3 regions of the Novosphingobium sp. PASSN1 genome follow, and region 2 is predicted to be linked to each of the others. Evidence: predicted binding sites of a transcription regulator. Region 2 holds the regulator's gene; each other region holds the start of a gene.

Region 1 (10,376 bases), 190 kb from region 2:
GCGCACCTCGCGCGTCCGCTCGAATTTGCGCCGCATGTGCCGCTGGCGGAGCTCGCGGGCCACACCGATGGCCTGCTCTGCCTGACGGCGGCGGGGGAGGGGGCGCTCACCCGGCTCCTCGCCGATGGCCAGCAGACCGCTGCCGAGGCCTATCTTGCCGAAATCGAAGCGCTGTTTCCGCAGCGCCTCTACATCGAACTCGCCCGGCGCGGGGATGCGGCGGAAATGGCGGCGGAAGAGGCGCTGATCGATCTGGCTTATGCGCGCGATGTGCCGCTCGTCGCCACCAATCCGGCCTGCTTTGCCGAGCGCAGCTTTTATGATGCGCACGATGCCATGCTGTGCATCGCCAGTTCCACGCACGTCGATTCCACGGATCGCCCGCGTTCGTCCAAGGAGTGGTGGATCAAGCCCGCGCCGCTGATGGAGGAGACGTTCGCCGATCTCCCCGAAGCGATTGCCAACACGCTGGTCGTGGCGCAGCGCACCGCGTTCAAGCCGCCCTATCGCAAGCCGATCCTGCCCAGCCTTGCGGGCGACAAGGAAGGCGAGGCGCGGATGATGGCCGAAGATTCGCGCCGCGGCCTCGTCGCGCGGATGCTGCCCTATTATCCCGAGGCCGCGGCCGATGAACTGGCGGCAGCGCTGACGTGCCCGGTCGAGGAGATGGACAGCCTTCCCGCAGATGTGCTGCGCGCCGAAGGGCACTGGGACGAGGTGAAGCAATACCGCGACCGGCTCGAATTCGAGATCGGCATCATCAACCGCATGGGCTTTGGCGGGTACTTCCTGATCGTGGCCGACTTCATCAAGTGGGCCAAGGAACAGGGCATCCCGGTGGGGCCGGGGCGCGGTTCGGGTGCGGGCAGCCTTGTGGCGTGGGCGCTCACCATCACCGATCTCGATCCGATCAAGCTGGGCCTGCTGTTCGAACGCTTCCTCAATCCCGAACGCGTCTCGATGCCGGACTTCGATATCGACTTCTGCGAAACGCGGCGCGGCGAAGTGATCCGCTATGTTCAGCGCAAATATGGCGACGATCACGTCGCGCAGATCATCACCTTCGGCAAGCTGAAGGCCCGCGCGGTGCTGCGCGATACGGGGCGCATCCTGCAGATGAGCTACGGGCAGGTCGACCGCCTGTGCAAGATGGTGCCCAACCATCCGACCGACCCGTGGCCGCTGCCCCGCGCGCTCAACGGCATTGCCGACTTGAAGCGCGAATACGACCGCGATCCCGAAGTGCGCCGCCTGATCGATCTGGCGATGCAGCTGGAAGGCCTGCCGCGCAACAGCTCGACCCACGCGGCGGGCGTTGTGATCGGAGATCGGCCGCTGGCGCAGCTCGTGCCGCTTTACCGCGATCCTCGTTCCGACATGCCGGTCACGCAGTTCGACATGAAGTTCGTCGAGGAAGCGGGACTCGTGAAGTTCGACTTCCTCGGCCTCAAGACGCTGTCCGTCCTGCGCAAGGCGGTCGATCTCATGGCCAAGCGCGGCATCCAGATCGATCTCGACCGCCTCGCGTGGGATGATGCGGCGGTCTACAAACTGCTGCAGTCGGGCGATACCGTCGGCGTGTTCCAGCTGGAATCCGAAGGCATGCGCCGCACGCTGGCCGCGGTGAAGCCCACCAATTTCGGCGACATCATCGCGCTCGTCTCGCTCTATCGGCCTGGCCCGATGGACAATATCCCGCTGTTCGGCCGCCGCAAGAACGGCCTCGAAGAGATCGAATACCCGCACGAGAAGCTCTCGGTCATCCTTGCCGAGACTTATGGGATCTTCGTCTATCAGGAACAGGTGATGCAGGCCGCGCAGATCCTTGCGGGTTATTCGCTGGGGGACGCAGACTTGCTGCGCCGCGCGATGGGCAAGAAAGTTCAGGCCGAAATGGACGCGCAGCGCCAGCGCTTCGTCGATGGCTGCCTGACCGTTTCGGGGATCGACGCCAAGAAGGCCAACGAGCTGTTCGATTTGATCGACAAGTTCGCAGGCTACGGCTTCAACAAGTCCCACGCCGCCGCCTACGCGCTGCTCGCCTATCAGACCGCGTGGCTGAAAACGCATTACCCGCACGAGTTCTACGCCGCCTCGATGTGCTTCGATATGCACCAGTCGGAAAAGCTGGCGGTCTTTGTCGACGACATGCGCCGGTCGGGCCTTGCGCTCCACGGGCCGGATATCAACCGCTCCGAGGCCGAGTTCACGGTCGAGCGCACCGGAGATGGCTATGCCGTGCGCTATGCGCTGGCGGGCCTGCGCAATGTCGGCGAAAAGGCTATGGACGCCATCGTGGCCGAGCGCGAGGCCAATGGGCCTTACACCAGCCTTGATGATCTCTTCCGCCGCCTGCCCGCAGGCGCGATGAACCGGCGCGGGCTGGAAGCGCTGGCGGCTGCGGGCGCGTTCGATGCGCTGGAGCCGAACCGCGCGCAGATTACCGCCAACGCGGAACTGCTCATGGCCGTGGCGGACGAAGCCGTCCGTTCGCGCACATCGGGGCAGGCGGGCCTGTTCGGCGCAGAGGATCACGCCGTTCCCGCCACCCGCCTCGCCGAAACGCCGCCTTGGTCTCGCACGGACCAGATGGCGGCTGAGCGCGATACCTTCGGGTTCTACTTCGCCGCGCACCCCGTCACCGAATACCGCGCCGTGGCTTCCGCCAATGGCGCGCGCAGTTATGGCAGCCTGATGAGCGGGGATGGCGACGCTGCCGGGGGCCGCAGCGGTGCCGTCATGGCAGCGCTGGTCGAGAACGTGAACCGGCGCAAGACCAAGAAGGGCAATGATTTCATTGCGGCCGATTTCTCCGACAGCACCGGCCAGTTCTCCGCCTCGTGCTTCGAGGAAGCGCTGGTCGAGCCGTTCCAGCAATGGGCGCGCGAGGGGACTTGCGTGTTGCTCAACGTAGAGCTTGACCGGCCCAATCCGGATGAGCCACCGCGCATCACCGTGCGCGGGGCGCGTCCCTTGGCTTCGGTCAGCAGCGCGGCGCGGATGCTGCTCAAGCTCGATGTGACGAAGCCCGAAGCCATGTCCGAACTCGCGCTGCTGCTGCCGCGTGCCGAGGGTGCGCGGGGCGAAGTGCTCGCCCGCCTGCGCACCGGCAGCGCGCGCGAACCGGTCATGCGCCTCGGCGCGGACTTCGCGCTCGATTCGGATGTCATCGAGCGATTGATTCCGGTGGAAGGGCTTGCCAATGTGGCCCTCACCGCAAGACCGGACCGGCACTTGCGGCTTGTCGAATAAAACAACACGTTCAAGGGGAGTTTGGGATGCAGCTGGGTGCCATGCAGGATTGGTCACTGCGCGTAACGCGCTTCATCGATCATGCTGCGCGTGAACACGGTGGGCGCGAGATCGTCTCGCGCTGGGCCGATGGCAGCGAAACCCGCACCACCTGGGCCGGTATCCGCCACGATGCGATGCGCATGGCGCAGAAGCTGGCGAAGCTGGGCATCAAGCCGGGGGACCGCGTCGCCACCCTCGCCATGAACCACCACCGCCACCTCGTCACGTGGTACGGTGCGGTCGGTGTCGGCGGGGTGCTCCACACGATCAACCCGCGCCTGTTCGATGACCAGCTCGATTACATCGCCAACCACGCCGAAGACCGCGTGCTGTTGTTCGATGCCGCCTTCGCTCCGATCGTGGAGCGCATGAAGCCGCGCTGGAAAACCATCGAGCACTACATCTGCTTTGACAGCAGCAGCCCCGCCGAGCATTTCGAGGACTGGATCGCCACCGAAGACGGTCAGGGCGAATGGGCCGACGGCGATGAGCGCGATCCCTGCATGCTCTGCTACACCAGCGGCACCACCGGCAATCCCAAGGGCGTGCTCTACGAACACCGCTCGACCGTGCTCCATGCGATGACCGCGCTGACGCCGCAAGTCTTCGGCATGGATTGCCGCAGCGTGGCGCTGCCTATCGTGCCGATGTTCCATGCGGCCAGCTGGGGCCTGCCGTGGGCAGGTGCGGCAGCAGGCGCGAAGTTTGTCTACAGCGCGGTCAATGAGGCTTCGGTGCTGTGCGAACTGATGGAGCGCGAAAAGGTCACCACGTCGGCAGGCGTGCCCACCGTCTGGTTGAGCCTGCTCCAGTACATCGACGCCCATGGGAAGGATATTCCCGCGCACCTCAACACTGTTGTCTGCGGCGGCTCGGCCATGCCGCGCGCGATGATCGAGCGTTTCATGAAAGCGGGCCGACGCGTCGCCCATGCCTGGGGCATGACCGAAACTTCGCCCATCGGCACGACCGGCACTGAGACCTGGAACTGGGACGAGCTTTCGTTCGACGAGCAGGTTTCGATCAAGGCGATGCAGGGCCGCGTGCCCTTTGGGGTTGAGCTGCGCTGCGTCGATCTGGGGGATTGTTCCAAGGTGCTCCCGCGTGACGGCAAGACCTCGGGCGCGCTGCAAGTGCGCGGGGGATGGGTCGTTGGCCGCTATTTCAAGGCCGACAAGCCCGCAACCGACGCCGAAAATTGGTTCGATACCGGCGACGTCGCGGTGATCCACCCCGATGGCACGCTGCAGCTGACCGACCGTACCAAGGACGTGATCAAGTCGGGCGGCGAATGGATCAGCTCGGTCGAGCTGGAAAACGCGGCTATCGGTTTCCCCGGCGTGGCCGAAGCGGCGGCCATCGGCGTCTATCATCCGCGCTGGGACGAGCGCCCGCTGCTGGTGGTGGTGAAGAAGCCCGGTGCCGATTTCACTGGTGACGCGCTGCGGGATTACCTTGCCGGTCATGTCGCCAAGTGGTGGCTGCCCGATGCCGTCGCTTTCGTCGACGAGATCCCGCACACCGGCACCGGCAAGATCAGCAAGAAGGACCTGCGCGACGAGTTCCGCGACTGGAAATGGGAATCCTGAGCATGGACGAAGCCTATATCGATCCGAGCCGCGAGAACTTTGCAAAGTTCAAGGCGCTCCCGCGCGACACGCCGATCCACATGCTCAATCTGGTGCGCTTCAAGCCGCAGGCGACCTATCCCGAAGGCCACGAACTGGCAGGCAAGGGCCTGACCGGCGCGCAGGCCTACGCCGAGTACATGCGCACCATCCAGCCGGTTCTGGCGCGCTCGGGCGGGCAGATCGTGTGGGCCGGCGCCTTCGAAGCGATGGTCACCGGCCCGGCGGAATGGGAGTGGGACGAGACCTTCGTGATGGCCTATCCCGATGCGGCGGCGTTCTTCAGCATGCTCAAGGATCCGGACTATGCGCCGGTCGTCATCCACCGGCAGGCGGCTGTCGCCACCTCGCGGCTCGTGCGGTTTGGACCGAAGCGGTCCATTTCCTGACCTGTCCAGTTAGCATGTTCTAAACCATGTACTCGGTAAATCCGCTGAGTTGAACAGCAGCGGACCCCGATCATGCAAGCTTCCGATACGCAGAACGTCTGGCAGGCCATCGACTTGTGGGGCCGCGCGGTGCGTTCGGCCAACACCATGCTCGATTTGTGGTGGCTCTGGCTCGTGGTGGGTGCGCTGCTGTGGCTGGCCCTGCGCATCCGTTCGCAGCACGCGTTGATCGCGCAGCTTGATGAGCGCGCAGATGCCGCTTTCGGCGATGTCGACGCGCTGCTGCTCGAACGCAAGACGCTTGTCGGCAATCTCGTCGAAGTGGTGCGCGCCTTTGCCGCCAAGGAGCACGATGTGATCCGCGATGTCCTCGCTTCGCGGGTCGAGGCGATTGCCGCGCTGGGTGATGGGGCCATGATCGGCCAGCAGAACGCCGCGTTCCTCCAGAACCTTGTGTCACTCGGCGAACACTTCCCCGAACTCGAATCCGGCAGCCATTTCGCCACGCTGCGCAGCGATCTCGTGCGCATCGAGGACCGTATTACCGCCGCGCGCAAGTTCTACAACCTCGCGGTCGAGGAGCTGAATTCGGTCGCCCGTGCGTTTCCAGGCAATGTGATCGCATCTTTGAGCCGTCTGCCGCTGCGCGAGAAGTTCTCGCTCGGAGAACGGCGCGGCGCTTACGAAGAGACCACGCAGATCGCGTTCTAAGCTGGCGGAGCAGGCCCGATGGCGCAAGGCAGCAAGCCGCTCGGTTATGTCACGCATGCGGCGCAGAACCGGCGCCGCCTTGCGCGCACCATTGCGGGTTATATCGCCGCCTTCCAGCTGATCGGGGCCTTCGCACTCACCGCTCCGCTGCTCATCTTCGATCCGCTGCATACCATCCTGTCGGACCCCGCTGGCTACGCACTGCGCTATGCAGTGCCGCTCGGTGTGATCAGCGCGCTGATCTTCTGGAGCATCTATCGCGGCCACGCCGATGCCGTGCGCGCCGCGCTCGATATCCGCGACGTAACCCGCGCGGACGAACCCCGCTTTGTCGCCATTGCCGAGGAACAATGCACCGCGCTGGGTGTGCGTGCGCCGCGTTTCGGGGTGATCGAGGTGGACGCGCTCAACGCGCTCACGGTGGGCGATGGCCCGGCGCGCGGGCTGATCGCGGTCACGCGCGGCCTGCTCGAACGGCTTGACGATGATGAACTCGCCGCGGTCCTCGCGCACGAAGCGTCGCATATCCGCAATGGCGATACGCAGGTGCTTTCGGCCAACCATGCGCTGATGCGCACGGCGGTGACGCTGCAGGTCAACAATCCGCTGCGGATCGAAGACTGGCGGCAGATGATCATTCCGCTGTTCCTGCCGCCCTTCCTGCCGATCCTGATTGCGGGCAGCGCCGCGACCATGCTGGCCATGCGCCTCGCCAAGGCCGCGCGGCGCGATATCAAGCTGAGCCGCGATCACATCGCCGATGGCGAGGCGGTGCGGATGACGCACTTCCCCGAAGCACTCGTCAGCGCGCTCGGGAAGATTCGCGGGCAGGGCCGGTTCGATGGCAGCCGCCGCGTGGAAGCGCTGCTGTTCGAAGGGCCATCGGACCACGAAGGCGGCACGCACCCGCCGGTTGCTGAGCGCATTGCCGCGATCACTGCGCTGGGCCGTGATCTGATGGTGCCGGGCCGCCAGCGCAAGGACACGCGCGGACCCGCCACCATCCGGCCGCGCTTCGGCGTGCGGCCCAAGACGGCAAGCGCGCAGGAATACCCTTGCGACGAGGAAGGCCGCCCGCTCGAGCAGCCGCCGACGCCCACGCTGGCGCTGCAGCTGCTGCGCTTCACCGATCCGCCTGCTTACCGCCGCTGGAACGAGGCGTGCTTTGCCTGGTATGAATGGCGCGTTTCCGATCAGCGCAATGCGCTCGGCCTCACGCCGAAGATGCTCATCCCGGTGGTTTCGGTCACGGCATTCCTGCTCGTGTTCCACTGGCCAGCCAACAACGATCCGGCGCGGATGCTGGATACCTTCAGTCCGGCCAAGCTGGCGCAGACCTTCGACATGGTCAGGCTGGACAAGCCGTTCTGCGAAGGCCCTTCCTATCCTGACGGAACCTGCACTGGCGGCCAGACTTCTGGTACTTTCAGCGCCAAGCCCGCGCGCCGCAATACCTGGTCGCCCGATCTGCCCGCCGGTACGGCCGAACAGGATCAGGCGAGCGAGCGGGATGGCCCGCCCAGCGCGATGCCGGGCATGGTGATGGTGCTGTTTCTCTTTGGCCTTGTTGGCATGTCGGTCTTTGCGCCCGAACAGCTCAAGCGGCTGATGGGCGTGGTCGAGGCCAAACCGGGGCAGGCTGGCAGGCCCCAGCGCGAAAAGCCCTCCGCGCCATCGCCCGCGTCCTACCATGAACTCCCGCCTGCCGCGCCGCCACCTCCTTCGCTTGCGCCGCGCCCTGCAGGCGGCGGGTTTGGCCGCAAGCGCGTCTAGAAAAGCGCCAGTTGCCCGTCCCGCTCCGGCGCGCGGAACTGGCTGCAATCGAGCACGGGCCTTGCCTGCGCAATTCCTGCGCGCTTCAGCCCCAGCCGGAAGCGCTTGCGCACCAGATCGGTCCACACGCCGGTCGGCTTCATCCGGCTGAAGAAGCGGGCGTCGTTATCCTTCCCGCCGCGCACCGATTGCACGATGGCCATGACCTTCGCGGCGCGATCCGGGAAATGCACATCCAGCCATTCGCGGAACAAGGGCGCCACTTCGTGCGGCAGGCGCAACATGATCCAGCTGGCCGAAGCTACACCGCGCGCGCCCGCTTCAATCAGCGTCGCTTCGATGAAACTGTCTGTAATTGCGGGAATGATCGGCGAAACCGAGACATTGGTGTGCACGCCCGCTTTCGCCAAAGCTTGCAGCGCGGCCAGGCGCTTGGCGGGAGCGGAGGCGCGTGGTTCCAGAATGCCGGAAAGCCGGGGATCAAGGCTCGTCACCGAAATCGAAACAGCGGTCAGGTTCCGCTGTGCCAGCGCGCGCAGCAGATCGAGATCGTCGAGAACCCGCGCCGACTTGGTGGTGATCGTGACAGGATGCCCCACCTCAAGGCACAGTTCCAGAACGCGGCGGGTGATGCGGTAATGCGCTTCGATGGGCTGATACGGATCGGTGTTGGTGCCCAGTGCCAGCGGGGCAGGGCGATACCCCCGCGCCGTGAAGGCTTGGCGCAGCAAGGCCGGTGCCGAGGGCTTGGCAAACAGCTTCGTCTCGAAATCGAGCCCGGGTGAAAGATCGTGCCAGGCGTGCGTGGGCCGCGCATAGCAATAGATGCAGCCGTGTTCGCAGCCGCGATAAGGATTGAGCGAGCGGTCAAACGGAATATCGGGTGAAGTGTTCCGAGCCATCGCCGTTTTCGGAAATTCCTCGGCCACGGTGGTCCGCAATTTCGGCCCCGGCCCATCGATGGTTTCCGCCATGTCCCGCCAGTCGCCATCCGCTTCCCGCGTCGGCAGGGCAAAGCGTGTCGGCACCCGCGCGGATTGCGCACCGCGTCCATGAAAGGTGGGTTCGGGCTTTGCCATTGTTGGAACATATAAGGAACATTTGCGGAGTTCCAGCGGAATCCGATGGGGTGCCTCACCCGTTGTCGCTCCATTTCGGGGCGGACTGCGATTGCAGCCCCGCCGCTGGCACGCTTCACTTCGCCGGCATGCAGGCGGAGCGTTCGATGGAAGACGGGTATCTACACTATCAGGAATTGAAGGGCTGGCACGAAGCGCCGTTCATGCAGCCCACGCGCACCGATGTGCAGTTCTTCGAACACTATCTTGCCGATGCTGTGAGCAAAGGCTCGCTGGTCGCCGAAGTCGGTTTTGGCAACGGCAATTTTCTGGGCTGGGCGGCGGCGCGCGGGGCACGTGTCTATGGCTCGGAAGTGCAGGCCGCCGCGCGCGACAAGGCCGTCACGGCGGGGGTCGGCCTGCTCCCGCTTGAATTCGGGGCGTGGCAGGCCGTGCTGCCCGGCCGCCTGCGCGTGATGGCCGCGATTGATGTGATGGAGCACCTCACCCGCGAACAGAACGCCGCGCTGCTGGCCGCCGCCTCGCGCCTGCTGGAGCCGGGCGGGCTGCTGTTTGTACGGTTCCCCAACGGCCAGAGCCCGCTCTCGCTGCCAATCCAGCATGGCGATCACACCCATATCTCGGTGCTTTCGGCACCGATTGTCGAACAGATGGCGCGCGGGCTTCCGCTCGATATCGTGTTCGCGGGCCGCGCGTTCCGCCCTTACGTTGGCGGCATGGCAGGCCGGGTTGCGCGCAAAGCGCAAGACTTTGTCCGCGGCCTTGCCGACAACGCCATCCGCCTGGTCTACGGCCCGCTGCCGATGCATGCCAACACGGTGATGGTGCTGCGCCGCACCTGACGCATCAGCGCAGCATCGCCTTGTCGAGCGCGCCGAGTTCGAAGCGCTGCGCCCCGTTTTCGAGCACCATCGGCGCGCCTTGCGGCAAGGCGTCAAAGGCTTCGGGGCTGAGGATGAACCGCGCGGCCTTCAGGCCCTGCGTCGGCACCGAAACGGCCTGGCCCAGCTTGAAGCTCTGCTCCCCGATCCGCAGCGTGAGCAGCGCACCGCCGATCACGAGTGTTTCCGGCACGGCGATGGCCACCGTCACCACCGGGCGCGGCGCGGGCCAGACGGTTGCCGGTCCGCGACGCGCGCTCATGATCGCCTGCGTCGCCGTCACCACTGGGCGGCGTTCGCGCAGGATCTGGGTTACCCGCCCGCCGGAGATGAGGCGCGCCGCAGGGCGGGCTGCCGGGCTGGGCGCTGACGGGATCGCCCCTGCCATCGTTGCTGCGATCGTTGGTGCAGTTGCATCTGCCGCCACAAACGGCCCGGGGATCGGACCTGGGCCTTGGTCCGGTGCCGTTTCAAGCACCCGGGCAAAGCGCACGTTGCCCAGATAGATTGCGCCGACCGGGGCACGGTCGAACGTCAGGCGCACACCGCGCACCGCCGTGCCTTTGGCGAGGCCGAAATCCGTCAGCGGAATGCGCACCGATTCAAGCACCGGGTGCCCGC
Region 2 (10,376 bases):
TGACCTCGCTTCCCGCCGTCACCGCCACACCGCTGGAGGAAGCGGAAGCCGAAGCCGCCTTCGCCGCGATCCTCGATGGCACGGTGGCGGATGAGACCATCCCGCCATTTCTCGTCGCGCTGGCCGAACGCGGCGAAACCGCGAGTGAAATCGCCGGAGCCGCAAGGGCCATGCGCGCCCGCATGATCCCCATCTCCGCCCCCGATGGCGCCATCGACGTCTGCGGCACCGGCGGTGACGGGCACCACACGCTCAACGTCTCCACCGCCGTCAGCCTCGTCGTCGCGGCCTGCGGTGTCCCCGTCGCCAAGCACGGCAACCGCGCCGCCAGCAGCAAGGCGGGCGCGGCAGACACCCTGGAAGCCCTCGGCCTCAACCTTGATCGCGCCGCCGAAACTGCCGAACTGACCTTGGGCGATCTCGGCATCTGCTTCCTCTTCGCGGCGCGCCATCACCCGGCGATGGGCCGGATCATGCCGATCCGCAAAGCCATCGGCCGCCGCACGATCTTCAACCTGATGGGCCCGCTGGCGAACCCCGCCGCCGTGCGCCGCCAGCTCGTCGGCATCGCGCGGCCCGCCTATGTGCCAATCTATGCCGAAGCCATCCGCCGCCTCGGCACCGATCACAGCCTTGTCGTCTCGGGCGACGAGGGGCTGGACGAACTGAGCCTCGCGGGCGGCAACGAGCTGGCTGAAGTGAAGGACGGTGCGGTCCTCATGCGCCGCGTCACCCCCGCCGATGCCGGCCTTCCCCCCGCCCCGGTCGAAGCGCTGCGCGGCGGCGATCCGGCCTATAACGCCGCCGCCCTGCGCGCACTCCTCGAAGGCCAGCACGGCCCCTACCGCGACGCCGTCCTGTTCAGCGCCGCCGCCGCGCTGATGGTCGCGGGCGAAGCCGCTGATTGGCACGAAGGGGTGGAAGAAGCCGCCGAAGCCATCGACAAAGGCCTTGCAAACGCCCTCCTCAACTGCTGGATCGCAGCCCTCAAATGACCGACACGCTCACCAAGATCTGCGACACCAAGCGCGAGGAAGTCGCCGCCCGCAAGGCCGCATCGACGCTCGCCGATCTCGCCGCCCGCGCCGCTGCGCAAACCGCCCCGCGCGGCTTCGAAGCCGCCCTGCGCCAGCGCGCCGAAACCGGTTTCGCCCTGATCGCCGAAATCAAGAAAGCCAGCCCCTCCAAGGGCCTGATCCGCGCCGATTTCGATCCCCCCGCCCATGCCCGCGCCTATGAAGCGGGCGGCGCGACTTGCCTCTCGATCCTGACGGATGCGCCCTATTTTCAGGGGCACGAGGACTACCTTGTCGCCGCCCGCGCCGCCTGCACCCTGCCGGTGCTGCGCAAGGATTTCATGGTCGATCCGTGGCAATGCGCCGAAGCGCGCGCCATCGGAGCCGACGCCATCCTCATCATCGTCGCCGCGCTCGATGACGGCCAGATGGCCGAGATCGAATCCGCCGCGCGCGAACAGGGCATGGATGTCCTCGTCGAAGTCCACAACGAAGCCGAAATGGAGCGCGCCGCCCGCCTCCGCTCGCGACTCATCGGCGTCAACAACCGCGACCTCAAGCGCTTCGTCACCGATCTCGGCACCACCGCCCGCCTCGCCCCGCTCGCTCCGGAAGGCACGCTGCTCGTGGCCGAAAGCGGCATCGGCGGCCACGAAGATGTGCTCACGCTGGCGGCAACCGGCGCCAAGGCCTTCCTCGTCGGCGAAAGCCTGATGCGCCACGCCGACGTCACCGCCGCCACGCGCGCCCTGCTCGGTGCCTGAGCAAGCTCTCAAGCTGTTTTTCGACGGCGGCTGCCGCCCCAACCCCGGCCTTATGGAAACCGCCGTCGTCGCACGCGGACGGGTTTGGCACCGCCCCGCCATCGGCCACGGCACCAACGATCACGCCGAATGGCAGGCCCTACTCGATGCGCTCGATGTGGCGCGTGAACTCGGAGCGCAGGATATCGTCCTGCTCGGCGATTCCACGCTGGTCGTCGCGCAGGCCAGCGGCGCACTAAAGCCTCGCGCTGCCTTCGCCGCCTTCCACGCCCGCTTTGAGGAGCAGGCCGCGCGCTTCGCCCGCGTGCGCATTCGCCGCATCAAGCGCGCGCAAAACCTCGCCGGGATCGCCCTCGCCAAGGCATGGCCGCGATGAAAACGCGCTTGAAGACTCTGGGCCTGATCGGCGGGATGAGCTGGGAAAGCACCGCCGAATACTACCGCATCATCAACCAGGGCGTGCGCGCGTGCCTCGGCCCCAAGGCCTCCGCCAAGCTCGCCTTGTGGTCGTTCGATTTCGCCGAGATCGCGGCACTGCAAGCCGCTGGTGATTGGCCCGCGCTCGATGCCCTGATGGTGGACGCTGCCCGCCGCCTCGAAGCTGCCGGAGCCGAGGCGCTCGTGATCTGCACCAACACCATGCACAAGTGTGCGCCCGCCATCGCGGCGGCGTGCCAACTGCCCCTGCTCCATATCGCCGATCCCACGGCGCAAGCCCTGAAGGCAGATGGCCACACCAAGGTCGCTCTCCTCGGCACCGCCTTCACCATGGAACAGGCCTTCTACCGCGCGCGGCTGGAAGAGCAGCACGGCCTCGAAGTCCTGATCCCCAGGGCGGAAGACCGCGCCGAAGTCCACCGCGTGATCTACGAGGAATTGGTCGCAGGGCGAATCGAGGACACCTCGCGCGAAGCGTACCGCGCCGTCATCGCCCGCCTCGTGGCGCGCGGGGCCACAGCCATTATCCTCGGCTGCACTGAGATCATGCTGCTGGTCGGGCCGGAGGACAGCCCGGTGCCGCTTTATGATACGACCCGGCTCCACGCCGAAGCCGCCGTTGCTGCAGCACTGGCATAAGCGGAGCTTTTGCTGGACCGCGCTCTCTGGCATGAGCAGGGGCATGGATATGCACAACACCGGCGCGATGCCTGCAACAGGTGCCCGCGCATGAGCGGCCTCACCCATCTCGATTCGCAAGGCCGCGCGCGCATGGTCGATGTCGGCGGCAAGGCGGAGACGCAGCGCGTCGCCATTGCGCTCGGCACGATCCGCATGAACCCCGCCACGCTCGCCGCGCTGCGCGATGGCACCGCGCCCAAGGGCGATGTCCTCGCCGTCGCGCGCATCGCCGGGATCATGGCGGCCAAGCGCACCGCAGAGCTGATCCCGCTGTGCCACCCGCTCGCGCTCGATGCCGTCAGCGTCGAATTTGCCTTCGTGGAAAACGGCGTCGAGGCTCGCGCCACCGCCTCGCTCACCGGACGCACCGGGGTCGAAATGGAAGCGCTCACCGCTGTCTCGGTCGCGCTGCTCACGGTCTACGACATGGCCAAGGCGATCGACAAAGCCATGGTGATCGAAGGCGTGCGCCTGATCGAGAAGCGCGGCGGCAAATCGGGCGATTGGCGCGCGCCGTGAGCGAACAGACGCCCGCCCAAACCCCGCTCCAGACTCTGGCCCGCCCCAACCCGCCGCTTGCCCTCGAAGAAGCGCAGCGCCGCCTCATGGCGCTCGCCCCCGTGCTGCCCACCGAACACCGCACCACGGCCGATTGCCTCGGGGTTTACCTGGCCGAGCCGCTCACCGCGCTGCGCACCCAGCCCGCCGCCGATGTCTCCGCGATGGACGGCTATGCCCTGCGCGCCGCCGATCTCCCCGGCCCGTGGCGGGTGATCGGGGAAAGCGCCGCAGGCCGCCCCTTTGCAGGCACCGTCGGCCCGGGCGAAGCCGCGCGTATCAGCACCGGCGCGCTCGTTCCCGCCGGGGCCGACATGGTGCTCATTCAGGAAGACGCCGCGCGGAGCGGCGATGTGCTCACCCTCACCGGCACCCCGCCCGAACCGCCGCACCGCCATATCCGCCGCGCCGGCCTCGATTTTCGTAACGGCGACGTGCTGATGCAGCCCGGCACCAAAGTCGGCGCGGCGCAGATCGCGCTCGCGCTCACCGCAGGCCATGCACATCTTCCCGTGCGCCGCCCGCTCGAACTTGCGGTGATCGACAGCGGCGATGAACTGGCCGGGGCTTGCGCCAATCTCGCCGCGCACCAGCTCCCCGCCAGCAACAGCGCGATGCTCGCAGCGCTCGCCAGCCAGCCCGCCTTGCGCATCACCCGCATCGGCCCGGTGCCGGATCGGCTCGAAGCGCTCATGGCTGCGTTCGAGGCAGCCAGCGATGCCGACGTGATCGTCACCAGCGGCGGTGCATCGGTCGGCGATCATGATCTCATCCGCCCGGCTCTCGCCGCACTTGGCGCAGACCTCGCGTTCTGGCGCGTCGCGATCAAGCCCGGCAAGCCGCTGCTCGTGGCCCGGCGCGGTGCGCAAGTCATCCTCGGCCTGCCCGGCAATCCTGCCGCCGCGTTCGTGACCGGGTTCCTCTTCCTCCTTCCCCTGATCCGCGCCGCGCTCGGCGCTGCTGATCCGCTACCGCGCCGGATCCCGGCACGCCTGCGTGAGGCCATGCCCGCAGGCGGCAGCCGCATGGAATTCCTGCGCGCGGTATGGGATGCGGGCGAAGTCTCGCTCGACGGCTTGCAGGATTCCGGCGCGCTCTCCTCGCTCGCCCGTGCCAATGCCCTCGCCGTGCGTCCCGCGAACGAACCCGAAACACCGGCGGGTCAGTTTGTTCCTGTATACCTGCTCTAAATGCGCGGAATTGCTTGACGACCACTAATCTGTTGCTTATTCGTTCCGCATTCGTTCACTATAGGAGTGCGCACGAATGCTAACGCGCAAGCAGCACGAACTGCTGACCTTCATCCAGACCCGCCTTGAAGATTCCGGCATCTCCCCCTCGTTCGAGGAAATGAAGGAAGCGCTCGACTTGAAGTCGAAGTCGGGCGTGCACCGGCTGATCTCGGCGCTGGAAGAACGCGGCTTCATCCGCCGCCTGCCCAATCGTGCGCGCGCATTGGAAGTGATCCGCGAAAGCGATGCAGGCACCGCCAAGGTCGCCGCTCGCGCGGCGGCCAACGCGCCCAGTGCGCTGGCCCCGCTGCGCAGCCCCGCCCCGGTGCGCGAACCCGCGAACGACGTGATCGAAATCCCGCTCCATGGCCGCATCGCCGCGGGCGTCCCCATCGAGGCGATGGAGGGCACCTCCATGCTGCCGGTCCCGGCCGCGCTACTCGGCTCGGGCGAACACTATGCGCTCGAAGTGTCTGGCGATTCGATGGTCGAGGCCGGCATTCTCGATGGTGACTACGCCCTCGTGCGCCGCACCGATACCGCGCGTGACGGTGAGATCGTGGTCGCGCTGGTGCGCGGTGAGGAAGCGACGCTCAAGTACTTGCGGCGCGAGCGCGGCTTGGTCCGCCTCGATCCCGCAAATGCCGCCTATGATCCGCAGTTCTATCAGCCGCACGAAGTGCAGGTTCAGGGCAAGCTGGCGGGCCTGCTCCGCCGCTACCACTAAGGTATTGCAGGCTCCGGTGCGCCGCTGGCGTCCGGAGCCGCACTTTTCCGTTTGCGGAATTGATCGGGCGGTAGTCTCGGTGGCGGGGGGCGAAACCAGCCGTGCTGTCCTTGCGTCTCGGCCACGCTGCGCACCCGGCCTGAAACAAGATCGATCGCCAGCCCGCCCGTCTGGCCCAGCAGCGCCCGATCAGCCTTGAGCAGGCGCGGCTTGCAGGCAGCGGGCAGGCGGCGGTCGGCCACCACGATATCGGCCTTCGCACAAGCCGCAGCCAGCGCCGGGATCGGCACGAGATCCTTGCCTCGCGCCAGCAGCAGTTCGAACCGCCGCCCACCCCGCACGAGCGAGACTGCGCAGAAATCCTCATTGCAGTCCGCGCCCTTCCAATCCTCCAGCGTCAGCGCATTGCCGGTCATCCCGGCATTCTCCAGCAGCGCAGTCCGGGTATAACTCTCCTCCCGCACCGCCCGGAGCACCAGCAGATCCGGCCCTTCTCCGGTGATCCCCACATGGTGCCCATCGCCCGAGATCAGCACATCGGGCGTCCGCGTCAGCAGCAGCGCCGCGGTGCCCAGCGCGATGGGCACAAAGCCCCACAGCCGCACCCGCCCGCTCCACATCGCCAGCCACAGCAGCCCGCCGACGAACAGCGCAAACGTGCCGCCGCTCATGCCCGGCATCATCGTGACAGCACCCGGCTGGCCCGCCACGAGATGCGCCAGCCACAGCAGCAGTTCGAGCGATTTGCCCACTGCCCACCACGCCGGTGCGCCGATCCCCAGCAGATCGAGCGCCAGCGCCAGCGCGATCAGCGGCATCGTCAGAACAGTCGTGAGCGGAATGGCGAGCACGTTCGCCGCCGCGCCATAAACCCCGGCGCGGTGGAAGTGGAACAGGCTGATCGGCATCAGCGCAAGCTCGATCACCAGACCGGTCATCAGCAGCATCGCGATGTGCCGCCCCACCCGCGCGATGCGCCCTTCGTGGCTGTGCGAAAGGAACGCCTTCGCCGGTGCCGCCGTGCTGAACGCGACGATGGCGATCACCGAGGCAAAGCTCATCTGGAAGCTCGGCCCCAGCACCGCTTCTGGCCAGAGCAGCATCACGAACACCGCCGCCGTCGCCAGCAGCCGCAGCGACAGCGGATCGCGCCCCAGCGCCAGCGCCGCCAGCACGAGCAGCGAGCCCGAAACCGACCGCACCGTCGGCACTTCGGCCCCGGTCAGCACCGTGTAGAACACCCCGACCAGCGCCCCGACCCCGGCGGCCAGCAGCGGCAGCCGCACCCGCAGCGCGATGAAGGGAACGAGCGCCAGCAGCCGGATCGTCAGGAAATAGGCCCCCGCGATCACCGCGCTGACATGCAAGCCGCTGATCGAGAGCAAGTGCGTGAGGCCCGCATCCCGCATTGCCTCCTCATCCGTTTCCGCAATCGCGCCGCGGTCTCCGCTGGCGAAGGCCGCCGCGATCGTGCCGGGGGAGCCGGAAAGCTGTGCGCGGACGTGATCGGCGAGCCGCTGCTGCCATTGCCGCAGCGACCAGCCCTCATGCGCGGAGGCAAGGATCGTCACCGGCCCGATGACATTGCCCGTTGCCGCCAGACCCTGAAACCACGCCGCCCGCGCGAAATTGTAGGAACCGGGGAGCATCGGCGGCGCAGGCGGCATGAGCCGCGCCCGCAGCCGCACTTCGGCGCCCTCCACCAGTCCGGGCAGATCGTTCGCATCGGGCAGGTTGAGCCGCACCTGCAGCGGCTCGGCATGGCCCTCCACTCGCCCCCGCACCAGCAGCCGCACCCGGTCCCGCGCGCCTTCCACTTGCCGGTCGATCACGCGGCCCTCAATCATCACGACTTCGGGCCGCGCGATGCCCGGTTCTCCGACCAGCGCGGACTTGGCCCAGACCGCGGCGCAGCCTGCCGCCAGCATCAGCGCCATGCCGATCAGCGCGCCGCGCAAGTGGCCCAGTTCGCCCTCGACATCGATCAGCAGGCCGCCCACCGCCGCCGCACCGCACAATGCCAGAAAGCCCGCCCATTGCCACGGCCCCGAAAGCACCGCCCAGCCAGCGATTCCAAGGCCAAAGCCCACCGCAAGCCATGGTCCGCGCTCGAACGGTCGGCTCGCAAGGAACGCTTCGATGGTGCGGTGCATGCTGGACAAGGCGGCGAGTTTGTCCCAGAGGCGTGTCCGCCCCATGATCGGTTCGCCAAGCGGTTGGACCAGTTGTGGCGGCATGACCGGGATTAGGAAGGATAGTGCCTGCAATGGCAAGCGCCAGTGACACCGTTTCTGCAGGATCAGGCGCAGGCGCGGCTCCTGTTAGAGGAGGCGTGGTCACGCGGTTTGCGCCGTCTCCCACTGGCTATCTCCATATCGGCGGCGCGCGCACGGCGCTGTTCAACTGGCTGTTCGCCCGCCACCACGGCGGCACCTATCTGCTGCGCATCGAGGATACCGACCGCGCGCGTTCGACCGAGCCGGCCATCGAAGCGATCTTCGACGGCCTGAACTGGCTGGGCCTTGGCGGCGACGAGCCGCCGGTGTTCCAGTTCGTCCGGTCCGAGCGCCACGCCGCAGTCGCCACTGCGCTGCTCGATGCCGGTCACGCCTATCGCTGCTACCTCACGCAGGAAGAGCTCGCCGCCCGCCGCGCCGCTGCGCAGGCCGAACGCCGCCCCTTCCGCATCGAAAGCGAATGGCGCGATGCGGATGCCTCGACCTGGCCCGCAGGCCAGCCTTATGTGGTCCGCATCAAGGCTCCGCGCGAAGGGGCGACCACGATCCCCGACCTCGTGCAAGGGCCGATCACGGTGCAGAACGCCGAGATCGACGACTACGTCATCCTCCGCAGTGACGGCACGCCGACCTACATGCTCGCGGTCGTGGTCGATGATCACGATATGGGCGTCACCCACGTCATCCGCGGCGACGACCATATCAACAACGCCTTCCGCCAGCTGGTGGTGATTCGCGCGATGCAGGCAGTGGAAGGTTCCGGCTGGGACGATCCCGCCTATGCGCACATCCCGCTGATCCACGGCGCGGACGGCGCGAAGCTGTCCAAGCGCCACGGCGCGCTGGGGGTCGATGCCTACCGCGACGAGCTGGGCCTGCTGCCCGAGGCGGTGTTCAACTATCTGCTGCGGCTCGGCTGGGGCCATGGCGATGCCGAGATCATCAGCCGCGAGCAGGCGGTGGAATGGTTCGAGATCGGCGACGTCGGCAAGGGCGCGGCGCGCTTCGATCTCAAGAAGCTGCAGAATTTCAATGGCCACTATATCCGCGAGGCGGACGATGCCCGGCTGGCGGCGCTGGTGGCACCGCGGCTTGGCGGCCTCGATGCCGCGGGCCTCGCTCTCCTCACCACCGCCATGCCGGTGCTCAAGGTGCGCGCGGCCGATCTCATGGAACTGGCGGCGGGGGCGCGCTTCCTTTTCGCGCAGCGCCCGCTGACGCCCGACGAAAAGGCCGCCGGCCTGCTGACCACCGACGCGCGCGCACTGCTCGGCGCAATCGCCGAACGGCTTGCGGGCGAAGAATGGACGGCCGCCGCGCTCGAGGCTTCGCTCAAGGCGATGGCCGAAGAACGCGGGCTCGGGCTCGGCAAGCTGGCGCAGCCGCTGCGCGCCGCGCTGACCGGCACGACTACCTCGCCGGGCATTTTCGACGTACTGGTACTTCTGGGACGAGACGAGTCGCTCGCCCGGATCACCGATCAGGCCACTGCGGCGGCGTGATGCAATTTCCCGGGTCTCGGCCCATAACCAACCAAACTGGCCCAACCAAGCCGGCTGACAGCCGCCATAGAACGAGCAAACAGGAGGGTAGAGCGTGAGCGACAACCAGGCGACCTTGAGCGACGGCACGAAGACCACAGCCATGCCGATCAAAAGCGGCACGATTGGTCCCGACGTGATCGACATCCGCAAGCTCTATGCCGAGACCGGCAAGTTCACTTACGATCCCGGCTTCACCAGCACCGCCAGCTGCGACAGCGCGCTGACCTACATCGACGGCGATGAAGGTGTGCTGCTGCACCGCGGCTATCCCATCGGCCAGCTGGCCGAACATTCCAGCTTCATGGAAGTGAGCTACCTGCTGCTCAACGGCGAGCTGCCCTCGGCCGACGAGCTGGCGCAGTTCAGCCGCACGATCACTCGCCACACGATGGTGCACGAACAGCTTTCGGTGTTCTACCGCGGTTTCCGCCGCGATGCGCACCCGATGGCGATCATGTGCGGCGTGGTCGGCGCGCTTTCGGCGTTCTATCACGATTCGACCGACATTTCCGATCCCGAGCAGCGCAAGATCAGCGCCCACCGCCTGATCGCCAAGATGCCGACGATCGCGGCGATGGCCTTCAAGTATTCGGTCGGCCAGCCCTTCGTCTATCCGCGCAACGACCTCTCCTACACCGGCAACTTCCTGCGCATGACGTTCGCCGTCCCGGCGGAGGAATACGAAGTAAACCCGGTGGTCGAGCGCGCGCTGGACCGCATCTTCATCCTCCACGCCGATCACGAACAGAACGCCTCGACTTCGACCGTGCGTCTGGCCGGTTCCTCGGGCGCCAATCCCTTTGCATGCATCGCGGCGGGCATTGCCTGCCTATGGGGCCCGGCGCATGGCGGCGCGAATGAAGCCGCGCTCAACATGCTCAAGGAAATCGGCACGCCTGACCGCATCCCGCACTACATCGAACGCGCCAAGGACAAGAACGATCCGTTCCGCCTGATGGGCTTCGGCCACCGCGTCTACAAGAACTACGATCCGCGCGCGACGGTGATGCAGAAGACGGTGCGTGAGGTGTTCGCCTCGCTCAAGGTCACCGATCCGCTGTTCGAAACCGCGCTGCGGCTCGAAGAACTGGCGCTCAGCGATCCGTACTTCATCGAGAAGAAGCTGTTCCCGAACGTGGACTTCTATTCGGGCATCATCCTGTCCGCGATCGGCTTCCC
Region 3 (10,376 bases), on a different contig from region 2:
ACACGGCCCGCACGGCCCCGTATCGCCCATCGACCAGAAGTTGTCGGACGTGGGGATGCGGATGATCCGGTCTTCGGAAAGCCCGGCAACCTTCTTCCACAGGCCGAACGCCTCATCGTCAGTGTGATAGACGGTGACGAGCAGCTTGTCCTTGGGCAGGCCCCATTCGCGGGTCAGCAGGGTCCAGGCGTGCGTGATCGCCTGTTCCTTGAAATAGTCACCGAACGAGAAATTGCCGAGCATCTCGAAGAACGTGTGGTGCCTTGCGGTGTAGCCCACGTTATCGAGATCGTTGTGCTTGCCGCCTGCACGCACGCACTTCTGCGAGGATGTCGCCCGCTTGCTCGCACGCGTTTCAAGGCCCGTGAACACGTTCTTGAACGGGACCATACCCGCGTTGGTGAACATGAGCGTGGGGTCATTGAACGGCACCAGCGGCGCCGAGGGCACGATCTCGTGCCCGGCGGAGCCGAAGTAGTCGAGGAAGGACCGGCGGATTTCGTTGGTCGAAGTCATGACATGCCGATTAGGCGAGGCCTCGGCGCGGAACAAGCACGTTTCGGCGCTTTCGGCATGCTTGTCCCCATCCCGGTGGGGTTTCTGCCCGCCCCACCAAGCCGCGATCAGTCGAGCGTCAGAGGTTGTCCGCCGTCGCGGTTACCAGCCAGGCCGCTGCCGGGAAGCACACCTGCCCACCGACATGGCGCGACTGCACGAGTTCGAGCAGACCGCGTTCGAACCCGGCGCGCGCCTGATCCGGCAAAGTGCGGATCGCCGCCGCGGCCGGACCGATCCGGCTGAAGAACGACAGGGCATCCGCCACCGGATTCGCGCCCGATCCCGCGACATAGGCAAAATCGAGCGGCAGAAACGTGATGTCCCGCCAGCCCTGCAAGCAGCGGCGGGCGCGGTCGGGATCGGCAAAAGCGAACGGCCCCGGCGGAAAATCGACCGCAGCCGTGGGCCTGCCGGGCGGCAGGAGGCGCGCAATCTCCATCGCCCAGGGGTTCTCGGCAGCAGGCCGGAAGCAGGAGAACACCATCCGCGCGCCCGGCGCCGCCACGGCAGAGAGATGCGCGAAAGCCGCCGGGGGATCGCTGAAAAACATCACGCCGTGGCGCGAAACATAGAGATCGGGCGCAGCGCCATCGGCTGTCCAGCTTGAGGCATCGGCCACGGTGAACGAGAGGTTGGCATGGCTTGCAGCGCGGCTTCGGGCCGCAGCAACCAGTTCCTCGGAAATATCGACCCCGGTTATTTGTGCATCGGGCTGCGCGGCGGAGACGGCCAGCGAAAGCTCGCCCGCACCGCAGCCAATGTCGATGATCCGCTTGCCGGGCTCAGCCGCGATCGCGGCAAGAAGATGCGGCGTGAGCGCGGCAAAGCTGCGATCCGTCCGCTCCCACTCCGCCGCCCAGTTCTGGCCGACCCGGCCTTGCCATTCTTGTGCGCCCGTCATGCCATGCAGGCTATGCGCGGCGGCGGCACCCGGCAAGCGCTAATGCAGCACCGTATATCAGGTCGCGAAATAGGCACCGCCCTTGGCGCGCGCCGCCTGCCACGCGGGCCGCGCATGGATAGCCGCGACGAAAGCGGCGAGCTTTGGAAACGCTGCCCCCATACCCTGCATCACCGCGACTTCGGCCGGGAAGCTGAGCATCACGTCTGCTCCGGTCCAGTCATCGCCGATGAAATGCCCCGAGGGGCGCAGGATCTGTTCAAGATAGCCGAAATGAGCCGCAAGCTGCTCGTCGATGCGCGGCCGGAGCGGCGCGCCCGCATCGCCCAACCGCGAGACATAGAGGTTGAGAAGGATCGGGGTCATTGCCGAACCTTCGGCAAAGTGCATCAGCTCGTTGTGGCGCAGCGCATCGTCGGTCCCCGCAGCCGGGAGCCATTTGCCGCCGCCATGCTTCTCGCACAAGTACTGCACGATCGCGCCCGACTCCTCGATGATCCGGCCATCGACTTCGAGCAGCGGCGACTTGCCCAGCGGATGCACCGCCTTCAGTTCGGTCGGCGCAAGGTTGGTCTCGGCATCGCGCAGATGAATCTTCAGTTCATAAGGAACGCCCAGTTCCTCCAGCAGCCACAAGATGCGCTGCGAACGGCTGTTGTTGAGGTGGTGCAGAACGATCGCCATGAGACTTCCTTCCCGTTGATCCGCTTGGCTCCGAAGCTAGGCACTTTGAAGCAGGTGGGGAAGCTCTGCAAACCACAATCGAGGGGATCAAAGCGAGCCTAGCCCGAAAACCTTACCCCTGCTGCGTTACCGCCGGGCAGCGTCCAAAACCCCAAAAAGGAACCGGCGCGCTGCTTCCGGGCAGCGCGCCGACCTTTGGACTGGCGGCGTAGGGCGGGGAACAGGGAATTGCCCCCACCGCCTGAAAGCTCAGATGTCGTCGTCCGCGTCCGGACCGACCATCAGGCCTTCGGCGACCTTGTCGGTCTGGCCGCGGATCGCGGCTTCCAACTTGTCGCAAAGTTCACGGTGCTCACGCAGGTACGTCTTGGCGTTCTCGCGGCCCTGCCCGATCCGGATCGAATCGTAGCTGAACCATGCGCCGGACTTCTCGACCAGGCCCGCCTTGACGCCGAGATCGAGGATTTCGCCGATCTTCGAAATGCCCTCGCCGTACATGATGTCGAACTCGACCTGCTTGAACGGCGGCGCCACCTTGTTCTTGACGACCTTCACGCGGGTCGCGTTGCCGACGATATCGTCGCGGTCCTTGATCTGGCCGGTGCGGCGAATGTCGAGGCGAACCGAAGCGTAGAACTTGAGCGCATTGCCGCCCGTCGTCGTCTCCGGGTTGCCGTACATCACGCCGATCTTCATGCGCAGCTGGTTGATGAAGATCACCATGCAGCGCGAACGGCTGATCGAACCGGTCAGCTTGCGAAGGCTCTGCGACATGAGGCGCGCCTGCAGGCCGACATGGCTGTCACCCATCTCACCCTCGATTTCCGCACGAGGAACGAGCGCTGCCACCGAATCGACCACCAGCACGTCGATCGCGTTCGAACGCACCAGCGTATCGACGATCTCCAGCGCCTGTTCGCCCGTATCGGGCTGCGAAACGATCAGTTCGTCGATGTTGACGCCCAGCTTCTTGGCATAGACCGGATCGAGCGCATGTTCGGCATCGACGAAAGCCGCCGTGCCGCCGCCCTTCTGCGCCTCGGCGATCACGTGGAGCGCGAGCGTCGTCTTGCCCGAGCTTTCCGGCCCATAGACCTCGATCACGCGGCCGCGCGGCAGGCCGCCGACACCCAGCGCGATATCGAGCCCGAGCGAGCCGGTGGAAATCGCCTCGACCTGCATTGTCTCCTTCGAGCCCAGCCGCATGGCCGAACCTTTGCCGAAAGCCTTGTCGATCTGTGCGAGCGCTGCATCGAGCGCTTTCTGACGATCCATGTCCTTGTCTTTGCCTTCCTGGATAAGCTTCAATTGCGCCGCCATGGCTTGCTTCCCCTTGCTAGTGATGGCCGACATGAACCGTCAACACCAGCCTTGTACCCAGTTTGTTCTTAAGGAACAAGGGGTGAACATAAATCCGTTCCCATTGAACGAAGAAGTAGATCACTGCATTGAAATACCATGATAATTCCTTCTTTCCAGCCGTTTTCAACGTTGCTCGCGCGCCATTTCCTGCACGAATGGAGCAAAAAATTTCCGGTAGGATTGGCGATTCGCTCGAGGTCGACCTCCCTTCCAGTGCCTCGCGGTTGACAGGTTCGTTATGGCGCGTAAGCTATGCTGCACTGCACAATGGCCGGATACCGGCTTGCGGAAGGGAAATCCGGATGAAGCCCATGCCAGCCGCCGTGATCGCCGCTCTCGGGTTTCTCCTCGCTGGTCCCACCCATGCGCAGTCTGCCGATCACGTCGTCCGCGCCATGCCGATCAACGCGCACCTCACCGCGTTCTATCAGGGCCGCCCGGAGGAAGCTGCGGTGGGGCCGGGTCCGCGCACGTGGCCCGATCTCGGTGCGATCTTCGTTGGCGTTGCAACCTATGCGATCCACGATGGCGATACCGCGCTTGTCTATGACAGCTTCACCGATACCGCATCTGCGCAGTGGGTGCGCGATTGGCTTGCCAAGGCGGGGGTGCGGCACTTCATTCTGGCCAACAGCCACTGGCACCTCGATCACATCGGCGGCAACGCGGTCTATGTCGACTCCCTGCGCATCGCGACCGAGGCGACTCGCCGGACGCTGGAAGACAAGCGCGCGGCCATCGAAGCGGGCACCGAAGAGGGACCGCCGGCCATCAATCCGCTCCTCACGCCCACCATCGGCCTTGCACCTGAAAGCCCGGTGACGCTGATGATCGGCAAAGTCCGCGCCATGCTCCGTCCGGTCGCGATCCATTCCGCCGACGGCCTGGTGATCGAGCTGCCGGACGACAAGCTGCTGCTGGCGGGTGACACGCTGGAGGATACCGCGACCTTCGTGGCCGAACCCCAGACAATCCCGCAGCAGTACAAGGCGCTGGGCGAAATGCGCGGCTGGGGCTTCACGAAGATTCTGCCCAATCATGGCCATCCTGCGGTGATCGCGGCAGGCGGCTATGGTCTTGGCCTGATCGATGCCACCCGCACCTATATCCGCGCGCTGGTGGAGCACGCGAAGGATGCCGATTTCCAGCAGCGGCCCCTCGCCAGCTTTGTCGGCGAAGCGCTGAAGCGCGGCGATGTCAGCTTGTGGTGGGCCTACCGCGACGCCCATGCCAACAATCTGGCGGTGGTTGCCGAAGCCTGGAAAGACCAACCGACGCCGGTGTTCAGCGCGCCCTGAACCGGTTCGGCAGGCGGGCTCAACGCGCCTTCAGCACATCTTCCACGGCGGTACAGATCTGCGCCACGCTGAACGGCTTGGCGAGGAAGTACATGTTGGGAATGTCGATCTCGCGCCGCAGCTGCTCTTCGGCATAGCCCGACATGAACAACACCGGCAGTTCGGGCCTCAGCACGCGGATTTCGCGCGCCATCGCGGGGCCATCCATGCTTGGCATCACCACGTCCGAGAGGACAAGATCGAACTCCTCACCCGCCGAGATTGCCCGGCCGAGCGCTTCCAGCCCGTCCTCGCCGTCGCTCGCGGTCGTCACCTCATAGCCCTGCCGCACCAGCGCGCGTTCAGCCACCGCGCGCACAGTGTCCTCGTCTTCCACCAGCAGCACGCGCCCGCCGCCAGACCATTGCTTGCGTTGCACGGGAAGCTTGGCCGCTATCGCTGCAGCGGCGGCATCGGCCACATCGGCAGCATCGGGCACATGGACCGGCAGGTAGATCGAAAAGCGCGTGCCCTTGCCGAGGTCGCTTTCAGCGAAGATGAACCCGCCCGATTGCTTGACGATGCCGTAGACTGTCGAAAGCCCCAGCCCGGTGCCCTTGCCCTTTTCCTTGGTCGTGAAGAACGGCTCGAAGATCTTGCCGATCTGCGCAGGCGGAATGCCCTGTCCGGTATCCTCGACGACCAGCGCGGTATAGTCGCCGATGGGCAGGATCTCGCTCTTCATGGCGCGGACATCGGCTGCGGTCACGCGCCTGGTCTTGAGCCGCAGCACGCCGCCGCCCTTGCCGGAAGGAATGCCGCCCGGTGCCCCAATGCCCGTCATCGCATCGCGCGCGTTGACCGCAAGGTTGAGCAGCACTTGCTCCAGCTGCACCGGATCGGCGCGGACGAGGCCGAGGCCCCGGTCATGCGTCACTTCCAGCAGAATCTTCTCGCCCAGCAGGCGCTTCAGCAGCGTGGAAATCTCCGCCACCACATCGGGCAATTGCAGCACTTCGGGGCGCAGCGTCTGCTGGCGCGAGAAGGCAAGCAACTGCCGCGTCAGGCTGGCGGCACGGTTCGAATTGGCCCGGATTTGCTGGATATCGTCATAATCGCTGTCGCCCGGCGTGTGGCGCATCAGCATGAGATCGCAGTAGCCGATGATCGCGGTGAGCACGTTGTTGAAATCGTGCGCCACGCCGCCCGCCAACTGGCCGACCGCCTGCATCTTGGTCGCCTGCGCGATCTCGCGCTTGAGGCGAGTTTCCTCAGACGAGTCCTTGAGGCTGAGGATCACCGCGCCCTCGCCCAGCCCACGCACGCCCGCAAGGCTCAGCGAAACCGGATCCTCGGGCGATGCGCGCAGCCGCACCGCCACATCGCCAGAGCCGCCGCCGCCTGCAAAACGCCGCACCGCATCGGCCAGCGCGCCCTTGTCCTCGCGGATCACGAGGTCTGACGGATAGGGCGGCGGGCCGCTCTCGTCATGCCCCGCCGCGCGCAGGAAGGCCTTGTTGGCAAACAGGAACCGCCCGTCGCGGTCGGTCATCGCCAGACCCAGCGGCAGGCGCGCCAGCAGCGCCTCGATCTGCGGAATGCCGGTGCGGCTATCGCCCACACCGCCCTGATTATCGATCAGCAGGAACAGGGATGCCGTCTGCGCCGGGTCTGCGGCAGCCGAACCGTCGAGAACCGCATCGGGATCGGCGATCGGCACATGAAGCATCCGCACCGATGAGCCGCGATGGCCCTCGCGCGCATAGAAGATGCGCTCCTGCTCGTCCGCGCTGAAGAAGCCGACGAAATCGCTGCCCGCAACGTCCGTATCGGCATCGCCCGCCGCGCGCGCCGCAAACAGCGCGTTGGCGGCATGGATCCGCCCGTCCGGCGCGACAGCGGCCAATTGGATGCCTTCGCGCCCCAGCGCCTTGCCCAGCTTGCCGCGCACGTGGCCGATGACTTCGTCCAGCGGATCGTGGCGCACCACAGGGGCAAACCGCCAGATCAGGAAATCCTGCCCGCGCCCCGCCCGGTCGATTTCAAGCCGCCATTCGCGCCCGCCAGCCGCAATCGGCTCGAACGCGGCGTGCCCATCGCGCCACGCAGCGCGCGCCGCCGTCTCCAGCGCCTCGTTGTCTGTGCCTTCCAGCCCGAGCCGAGGCGGCGCCGCGCCGATGCCGAAGCATTCGGCAAAGCGGGCATTGGCGCAAGTCAGCCGCCCAGCGCGGTCGATGATCGCGGTGGCCTCATCGCCCCGCTCGATGGCGGCGTGGGTAACAGACCAGTCCGGCGGCGCGAATTCGGCCGCTGCGGCAGGCTCGCGCTGGCGCAAGCCAAAGCCCAGCGCCAAGGCCAGGCAGCCCACGCCCATCGCATAGGCCAGCGCGGCGATGGGCTGGCCAGTGGCGAGCCACAGCACCAGCGCGCTCGCCGCCACGCCCAGCGCGACAAGCCCGCGTTCGCGCCAGCGCGGCGCGTCGGCCTCGGCCTGACCAGCGATCAGCGTGCTGACACTCATGCCTCGCGCGGCGCTCCATCGGCGGCGGATCGGCCTAGCCGCACCCGGCGGCGGCGCGCGGTCCAGAAGCGCCACAGGACGATGGCGGAAAAATAGCCGATCACCGCCGAAACGAACGAAATCACGAAAAGCCCCAGCACCAGCGCGGGCGCAGCGGACGACAGCAGCCACGCCGCCCAGTCGCCAAAGCCCGCGCCCTTGTCGATCAGCGCCTGAAACGTGGTGAGATCGGCATCGAGGCCAAGGAAGCTGCCCACCCAGAGCGCGGCGAGCAGGATCATCGGCGTGGTCACCGGGTTCGAGAGGAACGTGGCCCCCGCCGCCAGCGGCACATTCGCGCGAAACGGCACGCACATCAGCGCCGCGCCGACGATCTGGACGCCAGGAATCAGCGCGAAGATGCCCACGAACAGGCCCACTGCCACCCCGCGCGGCACCGAGCGGCGGGTATAACGCCACAGTTCGGGGCGGGCGGCCAGCGGGCGGACAAAGCGGTTCTGCACCAGCGCCTCACGCGTCGGCACCATGCGCCGGGCCACCGCTTGCATCCGCTCAGCCATTTTCGCGCATGATCCGCGCCTTGTCGCGCTGCCAATCGCGGTCCTTGATCGTGGCGCGCTTGTCGGCGTTGTTCTTGCCCTTCGCCAGCGCAAGCTCGACTTTCGCGCGGCCCCGGCCGTTGAAATAGACCGAAAGCGGCACCAGCGTCATGCCCTTGCGCTCCACCGCGCCGGTGAAGCGGGCTATCTCGCGCTCTTTCAGCAGCAGCTTGCGCGGGCGCTTGGGCTCATGGTTATAGCGGTTGCCGTGGCTGAATTCGGGCACGTTGGAATTGACGAGCCAGACCTGGCCGTCCTTCACTTCGGCATAGCTTTCGGCGATGGAGCCTTCGCCAAAGCGCAGCGATTTCACTTCGGTGCCCGTCAGCGCGATGCCCGCCTCGTACACATCCTCGATGAAATACTCGAAGCGCGCGCGGCGGTTTTCGGCGACGATCTTCTTCTTGTCGAAGGCGGGCGGTGTGGGGCGTACCATGGTCAACGCCATGTAGGCCGAGCCCGCCCGAATGAAAAGGGAGCGTGCGATCATCAGACCTTGCCAAGCGCTCGCTGCGGTGCACAAAGAACGCCAAACCACACAACCGGAGCCACCATGGACCTCTCAGGCAAGATCGCCCTCGTCACCGGTGCCGCCAGCGGCATCGGCCTCGCCATCGCGCAGCGCTATGCCAGAGCGGGCGCGAAAGTCGCCATCGCCGATCTGAAGATGGACGCCGCCGAGGCCGCCGCCGCCGCGATCAACGCCGAGCGCCCCGGCGCTGCAATGGCCATCGCGATGGACGTGACCGACGAGGATCAGGTGAACGCGGGCGTCGCCGCCGTGGTCGCGGCATGGGGCACGGTCGATGTGCTCGTCTCCAACGCGGGCATCCAGATCGTCAATCCCATCGAGCAGTTCGCCTTTGCCGACTGGAAGACAATGCTCGCCATCCACCTCGACGGCGCGTTCCTCACCACCAAGGCGGTGATCCCGCACATGTACGCGCAGGGCTCGGGCGCGATCCTCTACATGGGCTCGGTCCACTCCACCCTCGCCAGCCCCCTCAAGAGCGCCTACGTCACCGCCAAGCACGGCCTGATGGGCCTCGCGCGCACCGTCGCCAAGGAAGGCGGCCCCAAGGGCGTGCGCACCAACGTGATCTGCCCCGGCTTCGTGCGCACCCCGCTGGTGGACAAGCAGATCCCCGAGCAGGCGCAGGAACTCGGCATCAGCGAGGAAGACGTCGTCAAGAAGGTCATGCTCGGCCAGACGGTCGACGGCGAATTCACCACGGTGGACGACGTGGCCGAACTGGCGCTGTTCTTCGCAGGCTTCCCGACGAATGCGCTGACGGGGCAGTCGCTGATCGCCAGCCATGGGTGGTCGATGGGGTAACGTTGCACAGGATGATCCGTTAGGCCACCTTACATTGACGGGCAGGCGCGGTTACACCATCTCGCATGGCACACCCGCCCACCCTCAATCGCAGGCCTGACCGACCATGACCAACCCGACCGCAGCCGATCTCCTCCGCATCTTCGAACTCCAGCAGGCGAACCAGTGGAACGTGAAGGCCTCCAGCGCCGAGGTGCGCAAGGCCAAGCTCGCTGGCCTCAAGGCTGCGGTCGAGGCCCATGCCGATGCCATCGTCGCCGCCGTGCTCGAAGATACGCGCAAGCCCGAGGGCGAGATCCGCGTTACCGAGGTGATGAACGTCACCGCCAATATCCAGCGCAATATCGACAATCTCGATGCGTGGATGGCCCCCACCGAGGTCACCCCCTCGCTCAATCCGGCAGACCGCGCGCAGATCCGCTATGAAGCGCGCGGGGTCTGCCTGATCCTGGGGCCGTGGAACTTCCCGCTGGGCCTCGCGCTCGGGCCGCTCGCCGCTGCCGTTGCGGCGGGCAACTGCGCCGTGGTCAAGCTCACCGACCTCTGCCCCGCCACCGCCAAGGTCGCCGCCAAGATCATCACCGAAGCCTTCGACGAAAACGAAGTCGCGCTGGTCGAAGGCGATGTCAGCGTCGCCACCGCGCTGCTGGAGTTGCCGTTCAACCACATCTTCTTCACCGGCAGCACCCGCGTCGGCAAGATCGTGATGGCCGCCGCGGCGAAGCACCTCGCCAGCGTCACGCTCGAACTCGGCGGCAAATCGCCCGTGATCCTCGATTCCGGCGCAGATATCGACAAGGCTGCGGCCCAGCTTGCCGGGGCCAAGCAGTTCAACGGCGGGCAGGCCTGCATTTCGCCAGACTATGTCTTCGTCCGCGAAGAACAGCAGGCCCGGCTGGTCGAGGGCTTCAAGACCAATGTCGCCAAGAACCTCTATGACGAAACTGGAGCGATCAAGAAGGAAAGCATCGCCCAGATCGTCAATCAGGCGAACTTCAACCGCGTGAAGGCGCTGTTCGATGATGCCGTGGCGCAAGGCGCGACCGTCGCCGTCGGCGGCACGATGGACGAGAGCGATCTCACCATCCACCCCACCTTGCTCACCGGCGTCACCCCGCAGATGAAGATCCTGCAGGAG

Evidence for each region. Region 2 encodes LexA, which represses DNA repair genes until DNA is damaged. Its sites were predicted from a motif close to GTTCCNCNCTTGTTCT; they were not measured.
Region 1: a site for LexA is predicted at 8,879-8,894, ahead of CFE35_RS01855 (PA0069 family radical SAM protein). Genes of this name have one in related genera too.
Region 3: a site for LexA is predicted at 3,536-3,551, ahead of recA (recombinase RecA). Genes of this name have one in related genera too.

The regions. Positions count from the first base shown of each region.
Region 1 is NZ_NKIS01000001.1:407,967-418,342, forward strand. It holds gene dnaE (DNA polymerase III subunit alpha) at 1-3,252, shown strand, start outside; gene CFE35_RS01835 (long-chain fatty acid--CoA ligase) at 3,279-4,883, shown strand; gene CFE35_RS01840 (DUF1330 domain-containing protein) at 4,886-5,311, shown strand; gene CFE35_RS01845 (LemA family protein) at 5,384-6,022, shown strand; gene CFE35_RS01850 (M48 family metalloprotease) at 6,041-7,795, shown strand; gene CFE35_RS01855 (PA0069 family radical SAM protein) at 7,792-8,874, opposite strand; gene CFE35_RS01860 (methyltransferase domain-containing protein) at 9,003-9,716, shown strand; gene CFE35_RS01865 (hypothetical protein) at 9,721-10,376, opposite strand, start outside.
Region 2 is NZ_NKIS01000001.1:221,812-232,187, reverse strand. It holds gene CFE35_RS01015 (aminodeoxychorismate/anthranilate synthase component II) at 1-3, shown strand, start outside; gene trpD (anthranilate phosphoribosyltransferase) at 1-995, shown strand, start outside; gene trpC (indole-3-glycerol phosphate synthase TrpC) at 992-1,780, shown strand; gene CFE35_RS01000 (reverse transcriptase-like protein) at 1,773-2,156, shown strand; gene CFE35_RS00995 (aspartate/glutamate racemase family protein) at 2,165-2,857, shown strand; gene moaC (cyclic pyranopterin monophosphate synthase MoaC) at 2,948-3,418, shown strand; gene CFE35_RS00985 (molybdopterin molybdotransferase MoeA) at 3,415-4,647, shown strand; gene lexA (transcriptional repressor LexA) at 4,724-5,416, shown strand; gene CFE35_RS00975 (ComEC/Rec2 family competence protein) at 5,413-7,653, opposite strand; gene gltX (glutamate--tRNA ligase) at 7,683-9,155, shown strand; gene CFE35_RS00965 (citrate synthase) at 9,271-10,376, shown strand, end outside.
Region 3 is NZ_NKIS01000003.1:111,588-121,963, forward strand. It holds gene alaS (alanine--tRNA ligase) at 1-516, opposite strand, end outside; gene CFE35_RS06295 (class I SAM-dependent methyltransferase) at 635-1,459, opposite strand; gene CFE35_RS06300 (glutathione S-transferase) at 1,517-2,143, opposite strand; gene recA (recombinase RecA) at 2,393-3,463, opposite strand; gene CFE35_RS06310 (MBL fold metallo-hydrolase) at 3,808-4,803, shown strand; gene CFE35_RS06315 (ATP-binding protein) at 4,823-7,303, opposite strand; gene CFE35_RS06320 (DUF2062 domain-containing protein) at 7,300-7,863, opposite strand; gene smpB (SsrA-binding protein SmpB) at 7,856-8,338, opposite strand; gene CFE35_RS06330 (3-hydroxybutyrate dehydrogenase) at 8,456-9,238, shown strand; gene CFE35_RS06335 (aldehyde dehydrogenase family protein) at 9,345-10,376, shown strand, end outside.